2 regions of the Pantoea sp. PA1 genome follow, and region 2 is predicted to be linked to the other one. Evidence: predicted binding sites of a transcription regulator. Region 2 holds the regulator's gene; the other holds the start of a gene.
What was found. The regulator PurR, encoded in region 2, represses purine synthesis genes. The targets are predictions, from matches to a motif close to CANGCAAACGTTTGCNTG.

Region 1 (15,316 bases), 980 kb from region 2:
CACGCCTTCAATCACCGCATAGCCCAGCAGGGCGCGCGGCGTTTCATGGCGCAGATTGAAGAAAGCGCCAGAAGCGTCAGGATCGTTGTGAGGGGTGCGCTCCCCGGAGAGATAGGGCAGAAAAATCGGGGCACTGCGCAGCTGTTTATCACTGAGCTGAGACATCTCCTCCATCAGCTGGCTTTCACTCACTGACAGCAGATTGCACAGCCAGCGCAGACAACTGGCGGCGCTGAGCATCACACTCATCTGATGCCAGCGGCCCGGCAGCGCATGGCAAAAGGCGTGCACCCCGGATTGCGGATCCGCCTGCAAGCGGTCATTGACCACAAAAATCACCCCGGACGTCCCCAGTGAGATAAAAGCATCCCCGGCGTTCACCGCGCCTACCCCGACGGCCGACGCGGCATTGTCCCCGCCACCGCCTGCCACCGTGACTGAGGTGGATAAGCCCCACTCGCTCGCCAGTGTCGCCTGCAGATGTCCACTTACTGCACTGCCTTCCACCAGTTCAGGCATGGCGGCACGCGTCAGTCCGGTGATGGCCAGCAGTTCGTCCGACCAGTCACGCCGGGATACATCGAGCCACAGCGTTCCGGCAGCATCCGAAGGCTCAGTGACAAAGCGTCCGGTCAGACGCCAGCGCAGGTAATCTTTCGGCAGCAACACCTTATCGATACGGCTGAAGATCTCTGGCTCATGTTCCGCGACCCAGCAGAGCTTCGGTGCAGTGAAGCCAGGCATAATCATATTGCCGCTGATCGCTATCATCCGGGGATGCTGCTTCGCCAGCCTTTCACACTGTGATGCGCTGCGCGTGTCGTTCCACAGGATACATGGACGCAGCACCCTGCCTCCGGCATCCAGCAGCACGGCCCCGTGCATCTGACCGGACAATCCTATCGCGCGAATCTCAGCCCAGGCCTGAGGAGACTGATGACGCAATCCCGCCAGAACCTCACAGCAGGCTTGCCACCAGCGTTCAGGCTCCTGTTCTGCCCAGTGAGGATGCGGACGCTGCACGCTGAGCGTGGCGTGCTGAGACGCCACAATCTCACCCTGCGTGTTCACGATCAGCGCTTTAAGCTCGGAGGTACCGATATCAATACCGAGATACATGATTACACCGCCGCCAGTTCAGGCTGCTTCAGCCACTGCTGCAGATTCGCCACCTGGCGCGTCACCAGCTCATGAAACGCCTTATCGGACGCCAGTTCCGCAAACAGCGCGCGATCGCTCAGGAACGCACGGAGCGGATCGGCGCTGGCGAACTGTTTACGCAGCGTTTCGGCCTGAAGCGCACCATCCTGATAGGGATAGGGTAAGTCGTCACTGGCCCAGCGCTGCATAAACAGGAAGAAGAGTGCCGGGATCACCGCCGTTGCGGTCGGCTGCACGCCGCGCTGGTAACACGCCTGCAGGGTTGGCGTCACCATGCCGGGAATTTTGGACAAGCCATCGGCACCGACGCGCTGATTGGTGTCCTGAATATAGGGATTACTGAAGCGGGCCAGCACCACATCGCGATAATCCGCCAGATCGAGCGGGCTGGGTGACAGTGAGGGAATGACATCCTGGGTCACGTAGTCGTGCGCCAGTTGATAAATGGCCGGATGACGGGTGCTCTCATCGATATAGTTCAGCCCAATCAGCGTACCCGCCCAGGCAATCGCGGCATGGGTCGCATTAAGGATGCGAATTTTCGCCTCTTCCCACGGCAGCACCGATTCCACCAGCTCAACGCCCACCTTTTCCAGTGCCGGGCGCCCGGCAATGAAATCATCCTCAATGACCCACTGAATAAAAGATTCGGCCATCACTGCGGCACCCTCCGCCCTGCCGGTCGCCGCCTGCACGCGTTCGGCCACCTGCGGGGTGGGTCGCGGGGTGATGCGATCGACCATGGTATTCGGTGAGCGGGTCTGTGTACGCACCCAGTCGGCCAGCGCGGTATCGCCTTTGGCCGTCAGAAACGCCAGGAAGGCGTCACGAAAACGCTCGCCATTGTGGCGCAGATTATCGCAGTTCAGCAGCGTGACCGGTGCCCCGCCCCCGGCAACCCGCTGTGTCAGAATGCGGCTGAGTGCGCCGTAGAGGGTGCGGATATCGCCACCCAGATCGGCCTTCACGTCCGCCTGACTGAGATCCAGCGTAAACGCGGGCGTCAGGTAGTAGCCCGCTTCTGTCACGGTGAAGCTAATCACACGTGTTTCCGCACGGGCGCCCTGCTCAATCAGCGCGCGGATGTCGCTGTCCCAGGGCAAAATTTTGCGCAGCGACGTGATGGTTTCATAGTCGCGCTCACCTTCGGGCGTTACGGTTTCCAGCACATATTCGCCCTGCTGCCGCGCGAGCTGATCAAGCAGCGGCGCGGCGTCCTGACGGATATTGCCCAGCGCGATGCCCCAGCTTTCGTCGCCCTGCTTACGCAGCTGATGCAGATACCACGCCTGATGTGCCCGATGAAATGATCCTGCGCCGATATGCATCCACACGGATTGATTGGTCATAATCGCCTCAATTAAACATTTGCCACAGTGAGGGGCATTTGCCCGATAGCCGTTAGCATAGTGTTCATTACGCGGATCCTTCTGCGAGCTCTGTCACAAATAATACTTTTGCTCTTTTATTGGGCTTTTGCCCGGTTAGCGCTTTTTGCCCAGCTCGCGTTAAGATGTCTCTCTGAATTCGACGGAACAGCGTGATGAGCAGAGAAGAGAAAAAGCAGGAGCTGGCCGCGCGTGCCGCGTGGATGTATTACGTTGCGGGCGTGACACAGCAGGAGATTGCGCAGGCACTGGGGTTATCGCGCCAGGTGGCGCAGCGTCTGGTATCCAGTGCTCGTGAAATGGGCATGGTGAACGTAAAAATCGATCACCCCGTCACGCACTGTCTGCAGCTGGCGCGTGAGGTCCAGGAGAAGTTTGGTCTGGAACTCTGTCGCGTCGTGCCCTCGGCCAGTCTGAACGAGGAGGCCATTCAGCAAATGCTGGCCGTCGAAGGGGCGGCGGTAATGGCACAGTTCATCAGTGAGGAAGCGCCACAGGTCTTTGGCATTGGTTCCGGTAAAACCTTACGCTCGATCATCGACGCATTGCCCTGGGTGGATCGCCCGCAGCATCATTGCGTTTCGATGATTGGCGCCATCGCGCGGGATGATTCCGGGACACGTTATGATGTCCCGCTGAAGATGGCCGAAAAGATGCAGGGTAAGTATTTCTTTATTCCGGCCCCCCTCTACGCCGACACGCCTGAAGATAAAGCGATGTGGGTGCAGCATAAGGTGTATCAGCGCGTCACCAAACGCGCCTTACGGGCAGACGTAGCCTTTGTCGGGATTGGCGAGGTAATGCCAGGCTGTCCGCTGAACGCCGAGGGATTTATTACCGATGCGCAGGTTGAGGCGCTGAATGCGCGTGGCGTCGCAGGCGAGATGCTCGGTCACTTTTTCAATCAGGAGGGTGAACGCGTGTGGGGGGAAACGGATGAACTCCTGACCAGCGTGCATCTGGAAAGCCAGACACAGCGCAAAATCATTGGCTTTGCCGGTAGCGAACGCAAGTATCCGGCGATCCGGGCCGCCTTACAGGGCGGCTGGGTATCGGGTCTGGTGACCGACGAGGACACGGCGCTGAAGTTACTGCAGACGTGACGCAGCGGGCAGGCAGCGTACCGGCGCAGGGCACGTCACGCCGATGCCCTGCTTCCCGCACCTGTCCGCCCCGCTATCCGTTACTTCAGCGATCCCTTGAGGAACTGCTGCAGTCGCGGGCTTTTCGGGTTACCGAACAGCTCCGCAGGCGCTCCCTGCTCTTCGATTTTGCCCTGATGCAGGAATATGACGTGGCTGGAAACGTGGCGGGCGAACTCCATCTCATGGGTAACGACGACCATGGTTTTTCCCTCCTCAGCCAGCTTCTGCATGATGCGCAGCACTTCGCCTACCAGCTCCGGATCGAGCGCCGAGGTCGGCTCATCAAACAGTAACACTTCCGGCTCCATGGCCAGCGCACGCGCAATCGAGACACGCTGCTGCTGACCACCCGAGAGATGAACCGGATACTTCGCCTGTGCCCGTGCGTCAATGCCGACTTTATCGAGATAGCGGATCGCCCGTTCACGCGCTTCCGCCTTGCTCAGTCCCAGCACCTGAATCGGCGCTTCCATCACGTTTTCCAGCACCGTCATGTGGCTCCAGAGATTGAAGTGCTGGAACACCATGGTCAGGCTGGTGCGCAATGCGCGCAGCTGCTCTTTATCAGCCACTTTCAGCTGACCATCTTTGTCACGGACTAAGTTGATCTGCTGGTTGTTGACGACGATGCTGCCTTCACTCGGTTTTTCGAGAAAGTTGATGCAGCGTAAAAAGGTACTTTTCCCTGAACCGGACGATCCTATGATACTGATCACATCGCCCGCTTTAGCAGTTAACGAGACCCCTTTCAGCACTTCATGTTCACCGTAACGTTTATGCAATTCGGTGACGCTTAATTTATTGTCAGCCATAGTTCTACTCAATGCGATGAAGAGGGTTTCACGTGAGCCAGCCAGCGGCGTTCCGCCAGGCGGAACAGGCTGATCAACACGTAAGAGATAATCAGGTATAACACCGCCGCCAGGCCGAAGGCGGTGAACGGCTGATAGGTCGCGGAGTTAATATCCCGCGCGATTTTCAGCAGATCCGGCACCGTCGCGGTGAAGGCCAGCGCCGTGGAGTGCAGCATCAGAATCACTTCGTTGCTGTAGGCTGGCAGCGCCGTACGCAGCGCCGACGGCAGAATGATGCAGCGATAGAGTTTAAAGGTCGAGAAGCCATATGCCCGCGCCGCCTCAATCTCCCCGTGCGGCACCGAACGAATGGCCCCGGCAAAGATCTCCGTGGTGTAGGCGCAGGTGTTAAGCGTAAAGGCGAGTAACGTACAGTTCAGGCCACTGCGGAAAAAGGCATTCAGCAACTCCGTGCCTTTCACAATCTCCAGCGTGTACATCCCGGAGTAAAACACCAGCAGCTGCACGTAGAGCGGCGTGCCACGGAACACGTAGGTAAAGAGCCAGACCGGAAAACTGATAAAGCGATTAGGGGAAACCCGCGCAATCGCCAGCAGAATTGCCAGGCATCCGCCAATGGCGACCGAGAGGATCAGTAGCCAGAGCGTGATCGCCACGCCGGTAAAGCGATAACCGTCTGTCCAGAGCAGCGATTTCCAGTATTCCTGAATAATATCAATCATAAGTCGCCCTCTTCACGCCTACCGTATAGCGCCGGTTCAGCCACCACAGCACGCCATTCGACAGCGTGGTGAACAGCAGGTAAATCACGCCCGCCACGATGGCGAAATAGAACGGCTGCCAGGTGCTTTTTCCGGCCAGCTGCGTCGCCTTCACGACATCTTCCAGTCCGAGCAGCGAGACCAGCGCGGTGGCTTTCAGGATCACCTGCCAGTTGTTACCGATGCCGGGCAGCGCATAGCGCATCATGGCCGGGAACAGAATGCGGCGAAATACCTGCGCACCGGTAAAGCCAAACGCGGTGGCCGCTTCAATCTGCCCTTTCGGCACCGCCATAAAGGCACCCCGGAACGTTTCAGTAAAGTAGGCACCATAGATAAAGCCGAGCGTGATGATACCGGCGACCATCGGGTCGATATCAAACTGCGCCATGCCCAGCGCATCGGTGATCTGGTTGAGGACAATCTGCAGACCGTAGAAGATCAGCAGCATTAATACGAGGTCGGGCACGCCACGGATCAGCGTGGTGTAGCCTTCAAAAATCATCGCCAGAGGCCGGCTGCGCGACAGTTTCGCGCCTGCGCCGATCAGCCCCAGCAGCACTGCCAGCACGACGGAAGTGAGCGCCAGTTCCAGCGTCACCAGTGTGCCCCTGAGAATTACATCAGAATAGCCATACAGCATCGAAAGGGTCCTGTCGTGGGGTGAAAACAAAACGCTGCCCGCCAGACATCGACGGGCAGTTTAGCTTTATCACTCTGGCGTCTCTGCCATCCGCCCCCAAGGCGCAGCGGTGTTAAGCCGTCCGTTCCGGCGGGCTTCAGCATCCAGAGGATAAAGCGACAGGATGGTTAGTCGCCGTACACATTGAAATCGAAGTATTTCTTCGCAATCTTGTCGTAGGTGCCATCTTTACGCATATCAGTAAAGGCTTTGTCGATAGCGGCCTTCAGCTCGCTGTCATCTTTACGCAGCCCCATGCCTGTTCCGACACCAAAGATCTTGTCATCTTTTACCGCCGGACCGGCAAACGCGTAGTTCTTGCCCACCGGCTGCTTCAGGAAGCCTTCGCTGGCCTGGACTTCATCCTGGAAAGCGGCATCAATACGGCCCGCATTCAGATCCTGATAGACCAGATCCTGGTTCGCATAAGGCGTAATCGTCACCCCTTTTGGCCGCCAGTTCTCATTGGCATAGGTTTCCTGTGTGGTGCCCTGCAGCAGACCGATGTTTTTGCCTTTCAGCGATTCAATCGTCGGCTCGATTTTTGATCCCTTCGGTGCCACTAAACGTGCGTTGGCGGCGTAGAGTTTTTCTGAGAAGGCGATCTCTTCCTGACGTTTTGCTGTGATGGAGAGTGAGGAGATGATGGCATCAATTTTCTTCGCTTTCAGTGAAGGGATCAGCGCATCGAAATCACTTTCGACATAGGTACATTGGGTATGGATACGTTTGCAGATTTCGTTAGCGAGGTCGATATCGAAGCCCACTAACTTGCCTTGCGCGTTTTTCGACTCAAACGGTGGGTAAGTTGGATCTGTACCGATGCGGATCGACCCCGGAACCGCTGCAAAGACGCTGGCAGCACTGGATAAGCCCAGCATCAGGGAAAGAGCCAGAACACGCTTTTTCATAGATTACCCTCAAGTGAAGTGCTTTTTGTTATGTGGTTCGTGATGTGAATGCGCTAATTAATCTGCATGTTTCATGCCAGATCTGCAAGTTATCCACGCAGTTAGCGTGACGCCAGTGCGGTGAAAACCGCCTGTTTATAGGGGGGAATATAGCAGTGAAGTAAAAGAGAAAAAGCGATGATGTTAACTTTTGGTGCGTCAGATGCACGAAGAGTGATCCGGGGCGCGCTTATGCACTAATTAAGTGCGCCCGCGGAACTTTATGCACCCTGCCAGCGCATAAACAGATCTTCCGGCAGGTCGATATCAAACTGATCGATAACGCGATTAACGGTCTGGTCGATGATCTGCCCGATGGTATCAGGACGGTGATAGAACGCCGGGACGGGCGGCATGATGATAGCCCCCAGTTCGGCCGCCGTGGTCATCATGCGCAGATGACCGACATGCAGCGGGGTCTCGCGCACGCACAACACCAGTTTACGCTGCTCTTTTAACACCACGTCCGCTGCCCGGGTCAGCAGGGAGTCACTGTAGCTGTGAACGATGCCCGACAGGGTTTTCATCGAGCAGGGTAAGATCGCCATGCCCAGCGTTTTAAACGACCCGGAGGAGATATTCGCGGCAATATCGCGCACATCGTGCACCACATCGGCCAGCGCCTGTACGTCGCGAACCGAGTAGTCGCTCTCCAGTCCCAGCGTCTGTCGCGCCGCCTGACTCATGACCAGATGCGTTTCCACCTCTTCCACCTGCTGCAACACCTGCAGCATGCGCACGCCGTAGATCACCCCGCTTGCGCCAGAGATGCCAATGATGAGTCGTTTCATAGTCCAACCTTGTCTCCGCTAATGCACCATCATAACGCGGCCGGACGATTTCTGAAAACAAACAGGGCGGGATTGCTCCCGCCCTGTTCTGTGCTGTCCGCCTGTCGGGGATATCAGCCTTCGTTGTGCAGCTCGAGGTTCTCGACTTCGTTCTGGCGCTGAAGCGCTTTCGCGTCATCATTACGCAGCGACTCAAGATACTCCAGATACTGCTGATCGACATCTTTGGTCACGTAGACGCCGTTGAAAACCGAACATTCAAACTGGGTAATATCCGGATTCTCTTCACGCACCGCTTCGATCAGATCGTTGAGATCCTGGAAAATCAGCGCATCCGCTTTGATCAGCTGACGGATCTCTTCCACTTCGCGGCCATGGGCAATCAGCTCCGTGGCGCTCGGCATATCGATGCCGTAGACGTTCGGGAAGCGAATTTCCGGGGCCGCTGACGCCAGGTAAACCCGTTTTGCGCCCGCTTCACGCGCCATCTCAATAATCTGCTCGGAAGTGGTGCCACGCACGATGGAGTCATCCACCAGCAGCACGTTTTTATCACGGAATTCCGCGCGGTTCGCGTTGAGCTTACGACGTACTGCGCTGCGACGTAACTGCTGACCCGGCATGATAAAGGTGCGGCCGACGTAGCGGTTCTTCACGAAGCCCTGTCGATAGGGCTTATCGAGAATACGCGCAATTTCCAGCGCGATATCGGTTGAGGTTTCCGGGATTGGAATCACCACGTCGATATCGAGATCTTCCCACTCGCGGGCAATTTTTTCACCCAGCTTGGTGCCCATACGGACACGGGCGCTGTAGACCGAAATCTTGTCTAGGAACGAGTCGGGACGTGCAAAATAGACATACTCGAACAGGCACGGATTGCTTTTCGGGTTTTCAGCACACTGACGGGTCGACAGCTGGCCCTCTTCAGTGACATAAACCGCTTCACCCGGCGCCACGTCACGGATGAACTCAAAGCCCAGCGTATCAAGCGCCACGCTCTCTGAGGCAACCATATATTCGGTACGGCCGTCAGCGATGACGCGCTTGCCGAGGACCAGCGGACGAATGCCGTTAGGATCGCGGAAGGCGACCATGCCGTGTCCGATGATCATCGCCACGACGGCGTAAGCGCCGCGCACCTGCTGATGCAGGGCTGCAACCGCAGAAAAAATGTTGTCGGCTTCCAGCGGATCGTTCTGGAAGCGATCCAGTTCCTGCGCAAAGATGTTCAGCAGGATTTCAGAATCTGACGTGGTGTTAACGTGACGGCGACCCTTTTCGAACAGGTGCTTACGCAGTTCATGGGCGTTAGTCAGATTACCGTTGTGCGCCAGAGTGATGCCATAGGGCGAGTTGACGTAGAAAGGCTGCGCTTCAGAGGCACTGGAGCTTCCCGCCGTAGGATAACGCGCGTGACCAATGCCCATGTTGCCCTGCAGACGCTGCATGTGACGTGCTTCGAAAACGTCGCTGACCAGGCCGTTTGCCTTTCGCAGGCGAAAACATTTCAGCGCATCGATAGTACAAATGCCTGCGGCATCCTGCCCGCGGTGCTGGAGCACCGTTAACGCGTCATAGATCGACTGGTTGACCGGCATGAAACCGGTGATTCCGACAATACCGCACATGTTGTCATTTCCTCATTAAGCCGCACTCCCGGTCACATCACCGGGGTAAAAAACTCGACGTGCTTTTCAGGTAATCAAAAAACCACCTGATGATATAACTGAACTCGGGAATGAGTTGAGACTGTTGCCAGTCCGGACTTTTGGAAAAGCCAGTGAATGTATCAAGGAAGAACAGCAAAGCGGCCACAATCAGCACACCACGCAACGCCCCGAAACAGACTCCCAACACCCGGTCGGTTCCCGACAGGCCGGTTTTTTCCACCAGCGTGCCGATAACGTAGTTCACTATGGCCCCGACTATCAGGGTTGCCACAAACAGCACACCGATGGCGATACCGTTACGAACCAGTTCGTCGTCAAAACCTGTAAACCAGACTGCAAGGTAGGCGTAGTAATGACTGGCGACAAAAAACGCGCATCCCCAGGTAACAAGAGATAAGGCTTCCCGGACAAACCCACGAATCAGGCTGACCAGAGCCGAAAAACCAACTACCGCAATAATGACGTAATCAATCCAGATCATGAACTCTTCCAGCGCCAGTGCAATTGCACCCCTGCATCCAGTTCGGGGCGCATTCTAACAGAAAAAGAAAACGTTTGCGTAGCGGTTTTCCTTTTCTGCATCCATAAAAAAGGCGATAAAAAAATTCGCTATCGCCCGGGTGATTCTCAGCCGTTCATGCCGTTGAAAATCGTCACTTTTTCCGTCACGCTGCGCTATAAATGAACGCGCCAGCCGGTAAAAGACGCTGCCTGTTACTGCTATCGGCAGCGCCAATCACCCGATTAGCGGGCGCTGTAGGGTTTCACTACACCGCCCAGTCCGGAGATGTTTTTCAGCTCGCCCACTGCGCTCTGCATTTTAGCTTTAGAGGCGTCCGGCCCGACATAAATACGGGTAATCTGCCCCTGCACCGGCGTTGACGGCACGGTAAAGGCGCGATAACCCGAGAGCCGAAGCTGTGCCACGATCTCGTTCACTTTGCTGGCGTTTTTCAGCGCTCCCAGCTGCACCACATACGCCTGTCCTGCCGGCGCGGTGGTTTCTGCCGCTTTCGGTGCCGTCTCTTCCTTCGGCTGCTCAACCGCTTTAGGCTGTTCAGCTGGCTTCGGCTTCGGCTGCTCTGTCACTTTCGGCTTCGGCTGTTCCACAGGCTTCGGCTTAGGCTGCTCGGTTACTCTGGCTTTCTGCTGCTCGGTGACCTTCGGCTTCGTGACCGTCTGCGCAGGCGCAGACTGATGAACCGGCGGCGGCGAGACCACAGCCGGATCGCTCTCCTCTTCCGGCTGGGTGCGACCCTGTTCCGCCGTCACGTTGGTTTTACCGCTGCCGTTACTGCTGCTCACCGCATTGCCCGCCCCTTCCGGCGGCTGCGACGGCAGCGACTGCGTGACCGGCGGCACCATTTCGCTGTCCTGCTGGTCGTCCGGTTTTGGCACCAGCGGAATCGCCGCGAACTCCTCTTTATAATGCTTTTTCTGACCATCCAGCAGCCCTGGCAGGACAATCACGCCAACGGCGACCAGAATAATCGTGCCGACTAAACGGTTCTGAAACTTACTTGCCACGTCCTTTCTCCGTTTCAATCGATTCCATGACCTGCGCCACGGTGTGGAATGACCCACAAACCAGCACAACGTCCTGCGGCGCGGCCTGCTGACGCGCCTGCTGCCAGGCGAGTTCAACCGAGCTGAACGCCTCGCCCTGCGGCAGGCTGCTCAGCAGCTGCTGCGCCGTGGCACCGCGCGGGCCATCGAGTGGCGCGCAGTACCAGGCATCCACCACCGGAGCCAGCGCCGCCAGCGTTCCGGCGATATCTTTATCATGCAGCATACCCACAACCGCGTGCACTTTGCCGCGTGCCGGCAGGGCGGCCAGTCGTGAAGCCAGATAGCCCGCCGCATGCGGGTTGTGCGCCACGTCCAGAATCACACGCGGGGATTCACTGATGGTCTGAAAACGTCCTGGCAGCATCGCCAGCGGCAGGCTGGCGCGAATCTGCGCCTCGCTGACCGCCAGCCCGGACATGCGCAGGGCCACCAGTGCCGTCGCCGCGTTGGGCAGCGGCACCTGCGGCAGGGGCAAATCGTTCAGTTCACCGGCCGCATCCCGCAGCGACCAGCTTTCCGCCTGCGCATGAAAGGACCATTCACGGTCGCGCTGCATCAGCTTAGCGCCCTTTTCCTGCGCCACCACGGCAATACTCTGCGGCATTTCCGGCTCACCCACCACCGCCGGTTTGCCTGCCCGGAACACACCCGCTTTTTCCCGCCCGATGCTTTCGCGATCCGGGCCAAGCCAGTCGGTATGATCCAGAGCAATGCTGGTGACGATGGCGACATCAGCATCAACGATATTGGTGGCATCCAGTCGTCCGCCGAGGCCCACCTCAAGGATCACCACATCCAGCTTCGCCTGGCGAAACAGATTGAGCGCGGAGAGCGTGCCAAATTCAAAATAGGTCAGTGAAATGTCTGCCCGTCCCGCTTCAATCTCGGCAAAGCTGGCGCAGTGCTGCGCTTCGCTCAGCTCCTCTCCCTGAACCCGGACGCGCTCGGTGTAGCGCACCAGATGGGGTGAGCTGTAGACGCCAACCCGGTAGCCTGCGGCCATCAGCAGGGTTTCCAGCGTGCGGCAGGTGGTGCCTTTGCCGTTGGTACCGGCGACGGTAAAAACAAAGGGGGCGGGTTTCAGCAGGTCGAGACGTTGTGCCACCTGGCGAATGCGATCCAGACCCAGTTCGATCGCCTGGGTATGCAGGTGCTCAAGATAATAAAGCCACGTGGCCAAAGGCGACGTGGCTTGAGGAAGGTGAAGATTGTCCATATGTCCCGTTTTGCTTATTGATACCCGGCAGACTGCTGCTGCGGTATACGGTGCATTGGTAAGAGGCGCGGTGGACGCGCCTCTCTATCTCCTGTCAGGCCTCGTTGCTTTCCGATTCAGTCGGCGCAGGGGCGGACTGTTCACCGTCATGCAGCGGTGCCGGCAGGTTCATCATTTTTGCCAGCAGGCTTGCCAGTTTGTAGCGCATTTCCGGACGGCGGATGATCATGTCGATCGCGCCCTTTTCAATCAGAAACTCACTGCGCTGGAAGCCTGGCGGCAGTTTTTCACGCACGGTCTGTTCGATAACGCGTGGGCCGGCAAAGCCGATCAGCGCTTTCGGTTCCGCCACGTTGAGGTCACCCAGCATGGCAAAACTGGCGGAAACGCCGCCCATGGTCGGGTCAGTCAGCACGGAAATGTAAGGCAGACCGCGCTCCTGCATTTTCGCCAGCGCCGCACTGGTCTTCGCCATCTGCATCAGCGACATCAGCGCTTCCTGCATACGCGCACCGCCACTGGCGGAGAAGCAGATCAGCGGACAGTTATCTTCTAACGCCTGCTCAACCGCACGGACAAAACGCGCGCCGACCACAGAGCCCATTGAACCGCCCATAAAGGCAAATTCAAAGGCGGCCGTAACAACCGGCATGCCGTGTAGCTGACCTTTCATCACGATCAATGCATCTTTTTCGCCGGTGTCTTTCTGGGCGGCGACCAGACGATCTTTGTACTTCTTGGAGTCGCGGAACTTGAGCAGATCTTTCGGCTCGAGTTCACTGCCAAGCTCAACCATGGTGCCCTGGTCGAGGAAACTGCCGAGACGCTCACGGGCGTGCATACGCATGTGATGGTCACACTTCGGGCAGACCTCGAGATTACGCTCCAGCTCGGCGCGGTAGAGAACCTGGCCACAGCTGTCACACTTGGTCCAGACCCCTTCCGGGATACTGGCTTTGCGCGCAGGCGTCGTGGTGCTTTTATTAAGAATTCGTTCAATCCAGCTCATTGATGACCTTTCTGTTTAAAACTGACCTGGTCCAGTCGTCTTGATACTGCTGAAAACCGCTTCAGCAGACGGTAAATGTCGCTCATTAAACCACAACCTGTTCAGACTGTGGATAAAAATCTGGTCTTACCCCTGAGCAAAGTCTCAGGGCAGCTTCTGCTGTTTAGCCTGACGGCGATGACGCCAGACTTCGATGACGCCCGGCAGGACGGAGACCAGGATAATGCCCACAATCAACAGCTTCAGGTTTTCCTGCACCACCGGCAGATCGCCAAACAGGTAGCCCGCATAGGAGAAGAGCAGGACCCATAACAGCGCACCGGTGACGTTGAACAGCGCGAAGTGGCGATAGGACATATGGCCCATACCGGCAACAAACGGCGCAAACGTGCGGACAATCGGCACAAAGCGCGCCAGGATGATGGTTTTTCCGCCGTGACGGGCATAAAACGCATGGGTTTTATCCAGATAGCTGCGGCGGAAAATCTTCGAGTCCGGGTTACTGAACAACCGTTCGCCAAACAGCCGGCCAATGGTGTAGTTCACCGCATCGCCCAGAATCGCGGCGGTCACTAACAGCGCCACCATCAGATGCACATTCAGATCGTTCCCCGGCAGGGCTGCCAGCGCGCCTGCGACAAACAGCAGGGAGTCGCCCGGCAGGAAGGGCGTCACCACCAGTCCGGTTTCGCAGAACAAAATCAGGAACAAAATCGCGTAAATCCAGACGCCGTACTGAGCAACCAGCTCGGCAAGGTGCACATCAATGTGCAGAATAAAATCAACCAGAAAATGGAGGAACTCCATAGCGTGCCCTTTAATGTCCTGAAAGTGAATTAATCCGCGAGGAACAGGGGTCCCATCGGCGGCTGTGGTAACGCAAAGTGGGATGGATAATCCACCGCCACCAGATACAACCCTTCTGCCCGGGCTGTAGCGGCCGCTAACGTCCGATCTTTCGCCGCCAGCAGCGTTGCCATCCATGACTCCGGCTTGTTGCCGCAGCCTATCTCCATCAGGCTGCCCACGATATTGCGCACCATGTGATGCACAAAGGCGTTGGCTTTGATATCCACAATCACGTAAGGGCCCTGACGCGTCACGTTGAGGTGAATCACGTTGCGCCACGGCGTACGCGACTGGCACTGCACCGCGCGGAATGAGGTGAAATCATTCTCGCCCAGCAGGCATTGCCCGGCGCGCTGCATCTTTTCCGCATCCAGAGGATGGTAAAAGTGCGTCACGCCCTGCGCCAGCACCGCCGGACGCAGACGCTGATTGTAGATCAGGTAGCGATAGCGGCGGGCGGTGGCGCTGAAGCGGGCATGGAAATCTTCCGGCACCGCTTTCACCCAGCGAACGGCTATGTCCGGTGGCAGATTGGCGTTGACGCCCAGCGTCCAGGCGCCGTCAGGCCGCTGCGCCGTGGTGTCGAAATGGACCACCTGCCCGGTGCCGTGCACGCCGGCATCTGTCCGGCCGGCACAAAAGATGCTGACCGGATGATCGGCGACTTTCGACAGCGCACGCTCAACCTTCTCCTGCACGCTGCGGACTTCATTCTGGCGCTGCCAGCCGTAGTAACGGCTGCCGTCATACTCAATGCCGAGCGCCAGTTTTTGCATCTGACCTTCGGACATGGTTACAGGTACTCCTGAACCAGTTTCTCTGCGGTTTTCACCGCCATAAGCGCGCCGCCGAAACGGATGTTGTCCGCCACGGACCAGAACTGCAGCAGCTCCGGGATGCCGTAGTCGTTGCGCACAGCGCCGATGCTGAGTTCGCCGTTGCCTGATGCATCCGTAACCGGCGTCGGCACCTCATCTTCTTCGCTGAGACGAATGTCAGACGCCAGCGCCAGTTCGGCACGTGCTTCCTCCGCCGAGAGCGGACGCAGGTTTTCAATGTGCACGATCTGCGCATTTCCGTAGAAGACCGGCGCCTGAACGCTGCTGACCGCAATTGGCAGGCCTTCGTCCTGCAGCACTTTACGCACCTGCTCAACCATCCGGCGCTCACTCTCAACGCTGCCTTCCGCATCCGCCTGTTGCGGCATCAGGTTAAACGCCAACTGACGACCAAAATGGTGATCGTCGGCCGGGATGCCATTCAGCAGGCGGGCACTTTCACCGGCCAGCGCATCGACCGCCACTTTG
Region 2 (15,316 bases):
TGAAATCGGCGGGCATCTGATGTCGGGTCACATTATGACCACGGCTGAGATCTGCAAAATTATCCAGTCAGAACATAACCGCGAAGTCTGGTTTAAAATCCAGGACCCGGCGCAGATGAAATATATTCTGCATAAAGGGTTCGTCGGTATCGACGGCATCAGCCTGACGGTCGGGGATGTGACCAGAACGAAGTTCTGCGTCTATCTGATCCCGGAAACCTTGGAACGCACCACGCTGGGGGCGAAGACCTTTGGACAGCGGGTCAATATTGAGATCGATCCACACACTCAGGCCATCGTCGAGACCGTGGAGCGCGTGCTCGCCCAGCGTGATGCTGCGGCAGCCATGAGTGCGCTGACCGGGCAACCTGCCGCAGAGAGTTAATATCAGGCGCGACAGCGCCTGTTGAACCGCTGACCCGATTCGCTGTGAGATTGCACCTGCGCAGGAAACAGGATCAGATCGGAAAGACGCAAAAGCCGTCATCCCTGACACGCTCGACACGCGCCCTCCCTGGCGCGTGACGCTTTCCTCTTCTGACCCTGTTCCCTGCGCCTTTAGCTTCTCCGTTGCGGCTAACGCGGGTCTGACTTCGGCAGGCCTTGCGGCGCAACCGGGCCCTCTACCGCGCCACGCGCAATCCCCCCTCTACGCCACGACTGAAGACGATCTGCCACAGCTGAATATCACGCGCGCGGAATGCACCGGCACAGGCGTTGAGATAGTAGGCGAACATACGCTTAAAGCGATCGCCATAACTCTCAGCCAGCTGAGGCCAGGCCTGCAAAAAGCGTTCATGCCATGCCATCAGCGTCCTGTCGTAATCTGCGCCAAAGTTGTGCCAGTCCTCCAGAATAAAATGGGGCTCGCTGGCATCGGCCACCTGACGCACCGAAGGCAGGCAGCCATTGGGGAAAATATACTTATCGATCCAGGGGTCAACGCGCATATCGGTTTTAATCGCGCCGATGGTGTGAAGCAGGAAAATCCCGTCAGGCTTAAGATTACGATCGACCACGTCGAAATAGGTCGCGTAGTTTTTAGGCCCGACATGCTCAAACATACCGACCGACACCACGCGGTCAAACTGCTCGTTCAGATCGCGATAGTCCTGCAGCAGAATCGTCACATCCAGCCCTTCACAGCGCTGCTGCGCCAGCTTCTGCTGCTCGGCGGAGATGGTCACGCCATGCACGCTGACGCCATAATGACGTGCGGCAAATTCCGCCAGTCCGCCCCAGCCGCAGCCGATATCCAGCAGCGACATCCCGGGTTCCAGCGCTAATTTACGACAAATCATATCCAGCTTGGCTTCCTGCGCCGACGCCAGCGTCGTGGCCTCTTTCCAGTAGCCACAGGAGTATTGCATGTAAGGGTCAAGCATCAGTGAAAAGAGATCGTTGCCGAGATCATAGTGCTCTTTGCCCACGATCCAGGCCCGCTTGCGGGACTGCAGGTTGGTTAAGCGGGCGGCGGCGATGCGCAGGGTATCTTTGAAATGGTGCGGGAGCTGCTGATCCAGTTTATGTTTAAGCACCTGGTGGAAGAACATATCCAGACGGTCGCAGTCCCACCATCCCTCCATATAGCTTTCGCCCAGCCCCAGCGATCCCTCCTGCAGAACACGCTTAAAAAAACCGGGATGATGAATGCGGATGTCCCACGGACGTGAGCCATTTATTTCGATATCCGCTTTTTCCAGCAGTTCGTGAACGATGCGATACCAATGATTATCTTCAGGAGTCACTGCTTCTGCGTAAGATGAACTCATAGCTTTTCCACCACCTGTCCAATCTGAACCTGAACAAAGAATAGCCAATTCGTCAGGCATTGAGAAACGTCACGGAGGATTCCGCAAACCGATTATCTGTAAGATACAGAGGACTGGAACAGGCTGAAGCAGGGCCGGTAAGAGGGAATAACGCGTGCGAATACCGTCCCGGCAACAGCGTGCCAATCAGATTATTACGTTATTATATTGTTGATTTATTACAGATTTGTTGACCCGGATGAGTATATTCTCACGCGGGTCAATATTCAATGACTTATTGTTAGGGCGCTAACTAAAAGGTTAGCGTCTTAATGATTATCCTGGCAGGCAGGTTGCGCAGTGGCAACAACAGTTTGTGCGCTTGCGGCGCGTTGCATGACGTACCCGATCAGGGCGAGCAGAATCGTCACTGTCATAATCAGCGTGGTGGTCAGCAGTGCCTGAGTTAATCCCGCCGACACCGCCAGGCTGGCGAGGAAGCAGAGGCCTAACTGCAGCGTATTCTGCAACGCGGCGGCTTTGCCGGTAGCGTGCGGGAAGGGCATCAGCGCACTGGAGACCACAATCGGATAGATCGCTCCGTTAGCCAGCGCCATTCCGCAGAACGGCACCATGAGGCTGAGCAGCGTTCCCTGACCCGAAAGCGCGACCGCAAACAGTGCCAGAATGCTCAGGCTGTAGACCCCCAGCAGCCAGGGCAGCAGCTGTGCGCCGTTAAAGCGGTTGAGCAGGGCGCGACAGCCGAAGCCACCGATTAAAAAGGCGAGCGTCTGTGGCAGATAGCTCAGGCCAATGTCGGCGGGGGAAAGGCCCAGGCCCGCCAGAATAAAGGGTGAGCCGGTCAGCCAGGCAAAAAAGCTGGCGGAGCAGGCGGAGTAGATCAGTACGTTACCGCTGTAGACGCGGGATTTAAGCAGCGTGAAGAAGCCCGGCTGTGCCCCTTTCTCCTGCGGAGCGGGTTTCACCGTGGGCAGACGCAGCGTGACCAGAATCAGCGCCACCGCAATCAGGGTCAGCACCAGGAAAATCGAACGCCAGTGGAAATGGCCGATCAGCCATGCCCCAAGCAGCGGTGCCAGCGCCGGTGAGAGGGCCACCAGCGGCATGATCGTGGCGAACACTTTGCTGGCGCGCGCCGCCGGATAGCGGTCGATGACCAGCGCCTGCCAGCTTACGGCGGCAGCACAGACGCCTATCGCCTGAATGAAGCGCAGCGCCAGCATCAGAAAGATATCATTCACCCACAGCATACCCGCACAGCCAGCGGCGAACAGTGCCAGCCCGGCCAGCAGCACGGGTTTACGGCCGATGCGATCGGAGAGCGGGCCCCAGAAGAGCTGACCACAGGCGAAGCCGGCCAGAAACAGACTCATGCTGGCGCTGATCAGGCCGGGCGAGGTGCGGAACGTCTCCTGCATCGCGCCAAAGGCGGGCAGGTACATATCGGTGGCTAAAAAGCCCAGCATGCTGAGCAGAGCGAGGTAGGGCATAAATCCTATATTCGACAACATCAGATTCTCATTTTGCAGGGTAAACGCGGCAGAGTGTAAAAGGTGCGTTTGCGGCTGTGAAACGGTAATATTTGCCGGTTGCTGTTAAAATTTTTGAAGGCAGATTATGTGGTCAGAGTATGCACTGGAAGTGGTTGACGCGGTTGCACGCGGGGGCAGTTTCAGCGCCGCCGCGCAGGAGTTACATCGGGTGCCGTCTGCCATCAGCTATACGGTTCGCCAGCTGGAAACCTGGCTGGCGGTGCCGCTGTTTGAGCGTCAGCACCGTGAAGTGGTACTGACCCCGGCGGGGGAGCATTTTGTCAGGGAAGGGCGCAGCGTCATCAAAAAAATGCTCGCAACCCGGCAGCAGTGTCAGCAGCTGGCTAACGGCTGGCGCGGACAGCTAAGCATTGCCGTTGATCGCATCGCCAAACCGCAGCGTACCCGGCAGCTGGTTAACGATTTTTATCGCCACTTTCCGGACATGGAGCTGCACATCAGTTATGAGGTCTTCAACGGGGTCTGGGATGCCCTGGCCGATGGCCGGGTCGATGTCGCGATTGGCGCGACCCAGGCGATACCGGTTGGCGGACGGTTTGCGTTCCGGGATATGGGGAAGCTCAACTGGCGCTGCGTGGTGGCACCCGACCATCCTCTGACGCAGGCGACCCGGATTGATGATGACACGCTGCGTCACTGGCCGTCGCTGGTGCTGGAGGATACGTCACGGGCGCTGCCGCGGCGCATGACGTGGACGCTGGACAATCAGCGCAGGCTGGTGGTGCCGGAATGGCAAACCGGGCTGGAGTGTGTGCAGGCGGGATTGTGCGTGGCGATGGTGCCGGGCCATCTGGCCCGGCCACTGCTCGACAGCGGCGCGCTGGTGGAACTGACGCTGCCGCAGGCGTTTCCGGACAGCCCCTGCTGTGTCAGCTGGGCAGAGGATCGCGCATCACCGGCAACAGGCTGGTTACTCAGCTATCTGGGTGATGCGCAAACGCTTAATCAGGAGTGGTTAAGCGAGGATTAACGGCGATAGTCGCGGAACGGACCATCCGCAACTGAACGGCGTTCAATCAGCGTGGGATGGACTTCAATCGTTTGTGACACTTCGCGCTTGCTGGTGATGCGATCAAGCAGCATATCCAGCGCCTTCTCACCCAGCTGAGCCTTGGGCTGATGGACGGTGGTCAGTGCAGGCGCAAAATAGCGCGCGTTGCGCACATTGTCATAACCGATCACCGAAATGTCCTGCGGAACGCGCAGACCCATCTCGTCAGCGGCGCAAATCGCCCCCATAGCCATGATGTCGCCACCGCAGAACACCGCCGTCGGGCGCTGCTTCTGCGACAGGATCTGCTGCATCGCCTGATAGCCCGACTCCGGCTCAAAGTCACCCTGCACAATCCACTCGGCGCGCGGCTGAATGCCCGCCTCTTCCAGCGCCTTAAGGAAACCGGCATGACGTCCGCCCCCGGTGTTGCGCTCCATCTGACCGGGGATGGCGCCGATGTCGCGGTGGCCGCGCTCAATCAGATAGCGTCCCGCCAGATAGCCACCCTGGAAGGCGTTATCCAGCACCGTATCGGTGAAGTCGGCACGCGACTCGCCCCAGTCCATCACCACCATCGGGATATTGCGGTTCTCTTCCAGCATCTGCAGCAGGTCGTCCGGGTATTCAGAGCACATGACCAGCAGGCCATCGACGCGCTTCTGCGCCATCATGCTGAGGTAGGCGCGCTGTTTTTGCAGATCGTTATGCGCATTCCCCAGAATCAGCGTATAGCCTTTGTCAAAACAGTGATTCTCGACCGCTTCGATAATCTCAGCGAAATAGGGCGCTTCGCTGGAGGTGGCCAGCAGCCCCAGCGTCCGGGTGTGATTCACCTTCAGGCTGCGCGCCACGGCGCTCGGCGAGTAGTGCAGTTCCTTGATCGCCTGCCAGACCGCATCGCGCGTCTCTTCAGCCACGAAGCGGGTTTTATTGATGACGTGCGAAACCGTGGTCGTGGAGACGCCAGCGCGTTTTGCCACATCTTTAATTGTTGCCATGAAAATCGGACTCCAGGACTTATCTAACTGTATGATAAGCGTAGTGTTAAACGTTTGCGTCTGCTCAGGGTATTTTCCGCAAAAATGCCGTGTTATGGCGCATTAAACCGGCGGCCGACGGAGAATAAATGCCTGAAAAAGTGCGCAAACGGAATCAGGGCTGCGCGCGTTGCGCAACAAGGGCGGGATTCTAACAAGGCTGAACGGATAAAACGAGATTTTTACCCACGGCTGTGGGAAAATAGAATAACCACAATGATTACGTGGTTAAAGAGCAACCCATGAGTACCGATCTTAAACTGGCGTTAATGACCACTGTCGGCTGCCTGCTGATGATTGTGGCCTTTAGTTTTACCGCTGTACTGCACTGATAAAAAAGCCGGGACTTCTCTCGGCTTTTTTCTGACACTGCATCAGCTCAGCGAATGGTTTTCGGCGTCATTACACGACGCGCACCTATGTAGTGACGCTGCCAGTAATCTTCCCCTAACGCACTGATCTGAATATCTTTGCCGGTACGCGGTGACTGAATAAACTTGCCGTCACCCAGGTAAACCCCGACGTGATCCGCGGTTCCGCGGCCATTAATGCGGAAGAAGACCAGATCGCCTTTTTCCAGTGACTCACGTTTGATAGGGGCAGCGTCACGCAGGTGATACATCTCGTTAGCGGTGCGCGGAATTTTAAACTTCACCAGATCTTTATAGGCGTACCAGACCAATCCGCTGCAGTCGAAGCCGGTGTGGGGGGAGGTGCCGCCCCACTGATAAGGTTTGCCCAGCTGGCCCATGAGCTTGGTCATCGCTGTTTCACGCGCTTTCTGGTAGCGCTGACGGTGAGATTTGCTCATTTTAATGGTGCCGGTCTCGCTGGCATCCGCGTTTTTCAGCAGGCGCTGGTGGCCGTAGCGTTTTTTCTCTTTGGTGCTGAGTCGGGCGGTCTTAAGCGAGGTTTTTTTGGCAGGTGTCTGTTTAGCGGTCAGTTCAACTTTTTTCTGTTTTTTCGTTTTGAGCTTCTGAACCGGGCTGAGACGGGTTTTTTTTGTCGTGGTTTTCACCACGCGACGTTTGCGGCGCTCATCCTCGCGCGCACTCTTTTTCTCTGCTTTATGCGTACTGACGTTCACCGGAGCGTGCGGAGACGCGGCGGCGATGTTGAAGAACAGTTGCGCAAAGGCCAGCATAAAAAGCGTAATGATTAAACGCATAGTCCATTAAGTAGTTAAGTTGTCAGGGCCACTACGCACCGCGACAAAGTTGAGATTAATCTGATCCAGGATCAGCGCCGAAGCCATTCTAGTCCAGTTCTTTTAAAAACTGTAATGCCTTTTATTGTTAATCTTTGCAACCCACGCGATTGTGCTGAAAATGAACATTTTCAGCGTCTTATATCAACGAAATTATTACGAATTATTAATCTGTTACCGGCTGTTAATAATCAGGAATTCACGCTGTGCCTGTCATGACTTAACCAGGATGGCGATTTCAGCAGGCAGCGATCAAAATCTCGTTTTCAGTCACGCTGCGAAGTCGCTACAATAAACAAACACGAAGTGACGAATTAAGGAAGGCAATTATGAGTACTGTAGAAAAAATTCAGCGCCAGATCGCAGAAAACCCGATCCTGCTGTACATGAAAGGTTCTCCGAAGCTGCCAAGCTGCGGCTTCTCTGCACAGGCGGTGCAGGCACTGTCAGCCTGCGGTGAGCGTTTTGCTTACGTGGATATTCTGCAGAACCCGGACATTCGTGCAGAGCTGCCAAAGTACGCCAACTGGCCAACTTTCCCGCAGCTGTGGGTAGACGGTGAACTGGTCGGTGGATGCGACATCATCGTTGAGATGTTACAGCGTGGTGAACTGCAGTCGCTGATTAAAGAGACCGCAGAAAAATTTAAAGAAGCAGAATAAAAAAAGGCCGACGCAATGTCGGCCTTTTTCGTTGTGGCATTCCTCAGACGGAGGCGCTGGTGTCTGCATCGCCTTCGGCAAAGGGCAGGGGCCAGCCACCTAACCGCTTCCAGCGATTCACCAGCTCACAGAACAGCGTTGCGGTCTGCTGCGTATCATACAGCGCCGAGTGTGCCTGACTGCTGTCAAACTCCATTCCCGCAGCGATACACGCCTTCGCCAGCACGGTCTGACCCAGCACCAGCCCACTCAGGGCTGCCGTGTCAAAGGTCGCAAAGGGGTGGAACGGGTTGCGTTTCAGGCTGGCACGTTCAGCCGCCGCAGACATAAAGTTCAGGTCAAACGTGGCGTTGTGCGCCACCATGATGGCGCGATTGCAGCCGCTGTCCTTGATCCCCTTGCGCACCATTTTAAAAATGGCGTGCAGCGCTTCATATTCACTGACGGCACCGCGCAGCGGATTAGCGGGATCGATACCGGTAAAGGCCAGCGCTTCAGGGTGCAGCAGCGAGCCGACAAAAGGTTCGACGTTAAAATGCAGCGTCTGGTCTGTCTGAATCCATCCCTCTTCATCCATTTTCAGCGTGATAGCGGCAATTTCCAGTAACGCATCGGTTTGTGCGTTGAAACCGGCGGTTTCCACGTCGATGACCACCGGATAGAAGCCACGGAAACGTTGATTGAGTGCATTAGGGGAATTCGATTCAGACATCAGGATCTCGTTGCAGGAAAAGGGCAGCGCGCATTATGGCAAAAAACGGGGCCGGGTGCAGCAGATGAAGCGCAGAGAAGGGGATTCAGCCCGCCCGGGAGGGCAGGCTGGCGGCAGGATCAGTTGCCGAGGCCTTTACCGGCATCTTTGTTTTCGATCAGCTCGATTTTGTAGCCGTCCGGATCTTCAACAAAAGCGATAATGGTGGAGCCACCCATCACCGGGCCCGCTTCACGCGTCACGTTACCGCCATTCTGACGGATACGTTCGCAGGCGGCAGCCGCGTCATCCACGCCCAGCGCGATATGACCATAGGCGTTGCCGAGATCATACTTGTCCACGCCCCAGTTATAGGTCAGTTCGATAACCGCGCCTTCGCTCTCGTCGGTGTAGCCCACAAAAGCCAGGGTATATTTATATTCGGTGTTTTCGCTCTGACGCAGCACGCGCATGCCCAGCACACGGGTGTAGAAATCAATTGAACGTTGCAGATCGCCAACGCGCAGCATGGTATGTAGTAAACGCATAACATCCTCTTTGAAGTAAAACGCCATCGCCGGATGACCCAGGCGCTAAGTATAGCGATGAAAATCGCCATTGAATAATGGCCGCCGTCATCGTCCCGGACGGCAGCCAGACAGGTTTACAGTGTCGGGTAGTCGATGTAGCCTTCCGCGCCGCCGCCATAGAAGCTTTCCGGACGCTGAGGATTCAGAGGAGCATCCTGCTGCAGACGCTCAACCAGATCCGGGTTCGCGATGTAGTCGCGACCAAACGCGACGGCATCGATCAGACCGCGACCAATCAAATCGTCCGCTTTCTCGACCGTGTAGGCACCGGCACCGATAATCGCACACGGGAACAGGTCACGTACTTTCTGACGGAAGGCATCCGTGTAAGGCTTGCCGCCGGCCCAGTCTGGTTCTGAAAGGTGCAGGTAGGCGATGTTGCGTTTCGCCAGCTCGCCGATGTACCACAGCGCCGCTTCTTCTTCATCCGGGCCGTTATCCAGATTCTGGAAGCTGCCGATCGGCGAAACGCGGATACCGATACGATCGGCTGACCAGTTTGCAATGACCGCATCCACCACTTCCAGCGCGAAACGACCGCGTTTTTCGATGCTGCCGCCATATTCGTCGGTACGCTGGTTGGAATCCGGGGCCAGGAACTGATGAATCAGGTAACCGTGTGCCGAGTGCAGCTCAAGCAGGTCAAAATCCGCTTCACGCGCATTCGCAGCCGCCTGACCGAAATCGGCCACGATCTGCTGGATCTCAGGAATCGTCAGTTCGCGTGGCTCTGAGGTCTCTTCGCGGTAGACGCTGCCATCTTCAGCACGCAGTGAGGTTCGGGTACCCGCCGCAATCGCCGACGGGGCGACCGGGGCTTTACCTTCCGGCTGAACGCTGTTGTGGGAAATACGACCGGTGTGCCACAGCTGCACGGCGGTGTGGCCGCCCGCCTGATGGACGCCTTCGTTAATGCGTTTCCACGCCGCAATCTGCGGCTGCGTATGTAAACCCGGCGCACCGGCATAGCCTTTAGCCTGGAAAGAGACCTGCGTGGCTTCGGTGATGATCAGACCGGCGCTGGCGCGCTGAAGGTAATATTCCGCCATCATCGGCGTCGGGATATCGCCTGGCTCAATGCTGCGCAGACGGGTCAGCGGTGCCATAAAGACGCGGTTTGGGACGGTAATTGCGCCAACTTTCAGCGGACGAAACAGCTGGGTACTCGCCATAATAGCTCCTGATTAGTAGACCAGTCGTCTACAAACACGTTTTTTAAAAATCAGTGGCGTTCTAGCCACTGTTCGATGGTACTCAGTGCGAGGCGCAGGTGCTGCGCCTCGCGGGAAATTTTGCTCTGCAGGCTGGCACCCAGCCAGAGCAGCGACAGCAACTCCGCCATCTGTGCAGGCGGCTGCGGCAGGTTCAGCGACTCCTGCTGCACCGCCTCAGTCAGCGTCCGCGCATAGAGCGCGGTGATTTTCGCCGCACCCTGCTGCAGGGCATCGCGCATCGGCTCAGAGAGATCGCAGACTTCCGCAGAGACTTTCACGCCCAGGCAACCCACAATGTGGCCCTGCTGAACGAACAGATCGACCGCTAAACGGAAGTGGTTGAGCAGGCGTTCGCGCGGGGTGCCATCCGTCCGGCTGAGCTGTAATTCCACATCCTGCAGGAAGCGTGCAAAATAGCGTTCCAGTAACGCCACGCCAAACGCCTCCTTGGAACGGAAGTAATAGTAGAAGGAGCCTTTCGGTACGGCCGCCTGTGACAGCAGTTCGCTTAAGCCCATTCCGGTGAACCCGCGTTGCAGACAGAGTTGCTCACCTGTCTGAAGCAGGTGCTCGCGGGTTTCGTTGCGTTGTGGCGTCTTATTCATGGCACTGAGAGTAGTAGACCAGTCGGTCGGTTGCAACGATCGGCCCACACGATGGCACAGAGTGTTCACCCATTCGCGCGACAACCCGATTATTGTGACCGGCTGAGGCTCATTTTCTGTGCAACCAGGCTACGCTGTTACTCTGACTGGTTATTCTGTGACTCCGGAGACGTAGTGGCCGAGCAGCTTGAGTTTTTCCCGGTTCCCAGCCCCTGTCGCGGCATCTGCGAGAGCGATGCGCGCGGCTACTGCCTGGGATGTTTACGCAGCCGCGATGAGCGGTTTAACTGGCTGCGCTTCAGTGATGCCCAGAAGCGCGAGGTGATTCGCCTGTGCCAGATGCGGCGTCAGCGTCTGCTGCGCCAGCAAAAGGGCGAAGAGCCACCCGCACCGCAGCAGCCGGAGTTATTCTGACGGCCTGGCGCTTTCCGTTATACTCTCTGACACGCTAATGTCAGCCAACGTGCAACAGGGAGATCGTCATGTCACAACCGCAAGCCATTGCTCTGCAGGGGCCCGATTTTTCACCGCTGGTTATGGGGTACTGGCGTCTGATGGAGTGGGGCATGTCGCCTCAGGAGCGGCTCGCATTTATTGAGCATCACCTCAGCCTCGGTATTACCACCGTTGATCACGCCGATATCTATGGTGACTATCAGTGTGAAGCGGCGTTTGGTGAGGCGCTGAAGCTGGCTCCTGGCCTGCGCGATCGGCTGCAGATTGTGACCAAATGCGGCATCGCTACCCGCGCCCGCCCGGAAAACCAGATCGGTCACTACATCACCGATAAAGAGCATATCGTCCAGAGCGCAGAAAATTCGCTGCGTCACCTGCACACCGATCGTCTCGACCTGCTGCTGATCCATCGTCCCGATCCGCTGATGGACGCGGATCAGGTCGCCGATGCCTTTATGGCTCTGCACCAGAGCGGCAAGGTACTGCACTTTGGCGTCTCCAACTTTACCCCGGCCCAGTTCTCCCTGCTGCAGTCCCGCCTGCCGTTCTCGCTGGTCACTAACCAGCTGGAGATCTCCCCTGTGCAGCAGAGCGGACTGCTGGATGGATCGCTGGATCAGTGTCAGCAACTGCGTATCCGGCCGATGGCCTGGTCCTGTCTGGGGGGCGGTCGCCTGTTTAACGATCCCCACTTCCAGCCACTGCGCGATGAACTGGAGCATGTGCGCCAGGAGATCGGGGCGAGCAGCCTGGATCAGGTGGTCTATGCCTGGATTCTGATGCTGCCGTCGCGTCCGCTGCCGATCATCGGGTCGGGCAAAACGGCGCGGGTCAGCGACGCGGCCGGTGCGCTGAGCGTGACGCTGTCACGTCAGCAGTGGTTCCGCATTCGTAAGGCCGCGCTGGGCTACGATGTGCCCTGAGCGTAAAAGTGCGTCAATTCTCAGCAGAATAGCGCAACAGCGACCAGACTTATTGCACACCCTGGTATGCAAACGGAGTCATCATGAAAATGAAAGCAGTCGCGCTATTCGCGCTGATCGCCTGTGGGTCAGCCCACGCCGCCAGTGAACAGGTGACGGTTCATCAGGTCACCGCTGAGGGCATAGGAAAATCGCTGGGCACCGTAAAGATTGATGAGACAGAGTATGGTCTGCAGTTCACCCCAGATCTGAAAGGACTGACGCCGGGCATTCATGGATTCCATGTCCATGCCAAAGGCAGCTGTGAGCCGGGCGAGTCTGAGGGCAAAGTGGTGGCCGCCGGGGCGGCCGGTGGGCATCTCGATCCGGCTAACACCGGCAAACATCTGGGGCCGTATGCGGAAGGGCATCTGGGCGACCTGCCTGCGGTCTATGTTGATGACCAGGGTAACGCAACCTATCCGGTACTGGCACCACGACTGAAGTCGCTGAGTGAGATTAAAGGCAAAGCGCTGATGGTCCATGTCGGCGGTGACAACCATGCCGACCATCCCAAACCGCTGGGTGGCGGCGGGGCACGTTACGCCTGCGGCGTTATCTGAATTTTCGGGCGGCCTATGCCAGCCGCCCGCTTTTCTCCTGCCGGTTTATTAATTGTTGTACCATCCCCTGCATTTCCCCCCTATGATATTGATTCAGGTACGAAAGCGTGATGGGGAAAGGAGCAGGAACATGAAATTCAAGGGCGCATTACTGCTGAGTCTGCTGCTGGTGGGATGCGATAAACCCAATGATACGCAACTGGTTACTGAAACCGGGCGGGAGCTTCAGCGCACCATCGATACCAGCCCGATGCGTGTCACCTGCGAAAAGATTGCCAAAGGTCGCGAATGGCTGAGCCGCAGCACGGTGCGCAGGCTGGAAGCGAAGGGGTGCGATCAGGTCTTCCGCAGCGCCACGGAAACCAATTTCACTGAAACCACGATTTATCGCCGCACCATGACCATGGTGTGCGGCGGCATTCACGGTCAGAGTTTCACCGGCAGCGAACTGACGCGCCGCTTTATCTTCTCACCGGATGAGAAAGCGCTGGTGATCGAACCGATGACCGAGATGGATAAGACCCGTTTTGAGGGGCACAAGACGCTGCAACAGCTGCAGGACGATTTTAACCGCCAGCAGCAGCAGTATTGTCAGTAGTCAGGCCGGAACCGCCTGTTTCAGCTGTGCCAGCGAACAGCGCAGGCGCCAGATAATCCCCGCCAGTTCACTGGCCTCGTTGCTGCCCTGCGCCAGCAGCGAGGCGATCGTCTCCTCCAATTCCAGCAGCATCCGATCAAGCGAGCTGTGCTGCACACCACGGCTGCTGATAATCTGCTGTAAATTCTGTAGGCTCTCATCGCGAAACCGCAGCAGCGACGCCGGACCGGCATCCCAGTCACGCAGCTGCCAGACAATATGCGAGCAGTTGAGCAGCACCACCCCCCAGCGCAGCAGCCAGACCCGCGCCTGTTCATCCCGGCTGTGACTGAGCTGGCTGATGCGATGGTAGATCTGCGATTCAAAACGACTTTCGCTGAGCCGGGGCTGTCGCCGCAGCTGATCGAGGAACGCCAGCCGCAGTGCCCGGATATGCCGTCGGCTGCGCCGGGCATCGGAGCTGGGGCGCAGGATCTGGAAAGCCAGCCAGGCGAGCAGTACCCCGCACACTTTGGCAATATTATCGTTGAAGAACGCCTGATAGTCCCAGACGGGCGGGTTAGTGACCGCGATAAACGAGCCCATAAAGACGATGAACTGTCCCCACATCCCGGCACGCTGTTTCTGCTGTAACTTAAAGAGTTGCAGCGTCACCAGCAGCGGAAACAGAACCAGTAAAAAGGGCCACAGCAGGCTGATCTGCACCATCAGGCCGAACTTCATCACAAAACTGAAGGCAAACAGCCAGAGCAGCGTTTTCAGCAGCAGCGTCACGCTGCCGCCGGGTGAGGGCGCAGAGGCGTAGAGCACACAGGCGATCGCGGTCAGAGTCAGGGCGGAAGCGCCTGAAGACCACTGCGTGTTGATCCAGAAGGCGCAGCCCAGCACGATAACGCAGAAGGTGCGCAGGGCGCTCCAGCCCGCTTCGGCACTGTCACTGTCGCGCGCCAGCGCCGGAACCGGCGGAGGCTGAAAGCGGGTATCCGCATCGGCACGATCCAGCAGCCTGATCCAGCGCAGCACGTTGAGGTACATCCAGCAGAAGTAGCGCAGCCGGTGAGAGAATGCGCGCTGCCGATAGTCCCCCGACGCCGCCGGTGTCACGCTGCGCAGGATCTGTGCCAGCCGGTATTTGTCGCAGTCCGGTTTCGCCAGCTCCGCCAGCAGCTGTTGCAGCGCCTCAAACAGCGCGGCAGGGGCGTCGGGCCAGTTCAGCAGCATGCGGCGCAGACTGGAGAGCACGCTGGTGAGGCGCAGTTGCTGGTGCAGCACGTAGTTCAGGACGTTGTTCTGGCGGCGAAAGCGATAATGACTCCAGAAAGCCTGAATGCGCAGCAGATTCATGGTCAGGATCTGGCTGATGACCGTCTCATGCGCGGTGCGGACCCCCTCACTGGCGGAAGGCTGCAGCAGCAGGACCGCATGTTCCAGCAGCCGGGCGTGCATCTGTTTCAGCGAGGTAATCAGCGTCTCACCATCGGAAGTGCTCGGCAGCACCATCATCATCAATCCGGCGCACAGGATGCCGGAGATCACTTCGCAGACGCGCGCCTGGGCGATGGTCCACAATGCGGTAATGTCCGTAATATTGACGCTGCTGAAGGCGATGATGGCGGCGGTATAACCGGCCAGGGAGAAGGCGTAGGCGACATTATTCTGATAGTGGCTGGCAATGCCGGTGCAGAGCGCCAGCCAGCCTGCGATGGCAAAGGTGAACAGCCATGGTTCATTCAGCGTGTGACCGGCAATCAGCAGGGCGGCGCTCGCCCCGACCAGACTGCCGGCGATGCGGCCAAGGCTTTTACTGATTGCCCCGCCGACCGTGGGAAAGCTGATGACGGCGGCAGAGGTCATCGCCCAGTAAGGTTCATCGAGATCCAGACCGTAGGCGATACTCAGCGCCAGACACATTGATATCGCGTTGCGCAACGCGTAGCGCCACTGTCCACCCGTCGCCTTAATCCAGGGCAGCTGATCCCAGGCCAGCCACTGCATATTCATGGCTGGATGGAGATGGTGCAGCTGGTACCGGCAATCAGCTCAGTGTGTGCCGGAAGCGGGTCGAGACGAATGCGCACCGGCACCCGCTGCGCCAGCCGTACCCAGGGCACATTGGGTTTGATATCGGGCACCAGACCGCTGTCCGTCTCAATGCTCTGGTCGTAAATGGCGCGACCTATGCTCTCCACCTGGCCCTGCAACTGTGCGCCATTGCTGTAGAGCACCACCTGTGCCGCGGCGCCCGGATGAATATGGCGCAGCTTGGTCTCTTCAAAATAGCCCATCACGTAGTAAGAGTGACTGTCCACCAGCGCAAACAGGGGCGTTCCCGCCGCGGCATAGTTGCCCGGCCGCAGCGTCAGATTGGTGATCCAGCCATCTGTCGGGGCGGTCAGCGTCGTCTGCTGCAGG

Region 1: cvpA (colicin V production protein) is a predicted target of PurR. The motif match lies at 9,911-9,928, and genes of this name have one in related genera.

The regions. Positions count from the first base shown of each region.
Region 1 covers NZ_JBXGEE010000001.1:1,950,758-1,966,073, forward strand. The annotation lists gene xylB (xylulokinase) at 1-1,119, opposite strand, end outside; gene dalD (D-arabinitol 4-dehydrogenase) at 1,122-2,510, opposite strand; gene AC1V0D_RS09345 (sugar-binding transcriptional regulator) at 2,705-3,652, shown strand; gene hisP (histidine ABC transporter ATP-binding protein HisP) at 3,733-4,506, opposite strand; gene AC1V0D_RS09355 (ABC transporter permease) at 4,515-5,231, opposite strand; gene AC1V0D_RS09360 (histidine ABC transporter permease HisQ) at 5,224-5,913, opposite strand; gene argT (lysine/arginine/ornithine ABC transporter substrate-binding protein ArgT) at 6,081-6,863, opposite strand; gene AC1V0D_RS09370 (UbiX family flavin prenyltransferase) at 7,124-7,693, opposite strand; gene purF (amidophosphoribosyltransferase) at 7,807-9,324, opposite strand; gene cvpA (colicin V production protein) at 9,362-9,847, opposite strand; gene dedD (cell division protein DedD) at 10,111-10,893, opposite strand; gene folC (bifunctional tetrahydrofolate synthase/dihydrofolate synthase) at 10,883-12,151, opposite strand; gene accD (acetyl-CoA carboxylase, carboxyltransferase subunit beta) at 12,246-13,160, opposite strand; gene AC1V0D_RS09400 (DedA family protein) at 13,305-13,967, opposite strand; gene truA (tRNA pseudouridine(38-40) synthase TruA) at 13,997-14,800, opposite strand; gene AC1V0D_RS09410 (aspartate-semialdehyde dehydrogenase) at 14,803-15,316, opposite strand, start outside.
Region 2 covers NZ_JBXGEE010000001.1:972,801-988,116, forward strand. The annotation lists gene AC1V0D_RS04800 (riboflavin synthase) at 1-385, shown strand, start outside; gene cfa (cyclopropane fatty acyl phospholipid synthase) at 624-1,772, opposite strand; gene punC (purine nucleoside transporter PunC) at 2,081-3,283, opposite strand; gene punR (DNA-binding transcriptional activator PunR) at 3,390-4,295, shown strand; gene purR (HTH-type transcriptional repressor PurR) at 4,292-5,317, opposite strand; gene cydH (cytochrome bd-I oxidase subunit CydH) at 5,599-5,688, shown strand; gene AC1V0D_RS04830 (C40 family peptidase) at 5,736-6,524, opposite strand; gene AC1V0D_RS04835 (Grx4 family monothiol glutaredoxin) at 6,890-7,225, shown strand; gene rnt (ribonuclease T) at 7,269-7,937, opposite strand; gene gloA (lactoylglutathione lyase) at 8,057-8,464, opposite strand; gene nemA (N-ethylmaleimide reductase) at 8,581-9,678, opposite strand; gene AC1V0D_RS04855 (TetR/AcrR family transcriptional regulator) at 9,729-10,325, opposite strand; gene AC1V0D_RS04860 (DUF1289 domain-containing protein) at 10,500-10,739, shown strand; gene AC1V0D_RS04865 (aldo/keto reductase) at 10,808-11,704, shown strand; gene sodC (superoxide dismutase family protein) at 11,788-12,306, shown strand; gene AC1V0D_RS04875 (hypothetical protein) at 12,437-12,904, shown strand; gene AC1V0D_RS04880 (FUSC family protein) at 12,905-14,905, opposite strand; gene AC1V0D_RS04885 (efflux RND transporter periplasmic adaptor subunit) at 14,902-15,316, opposite strand, start outside.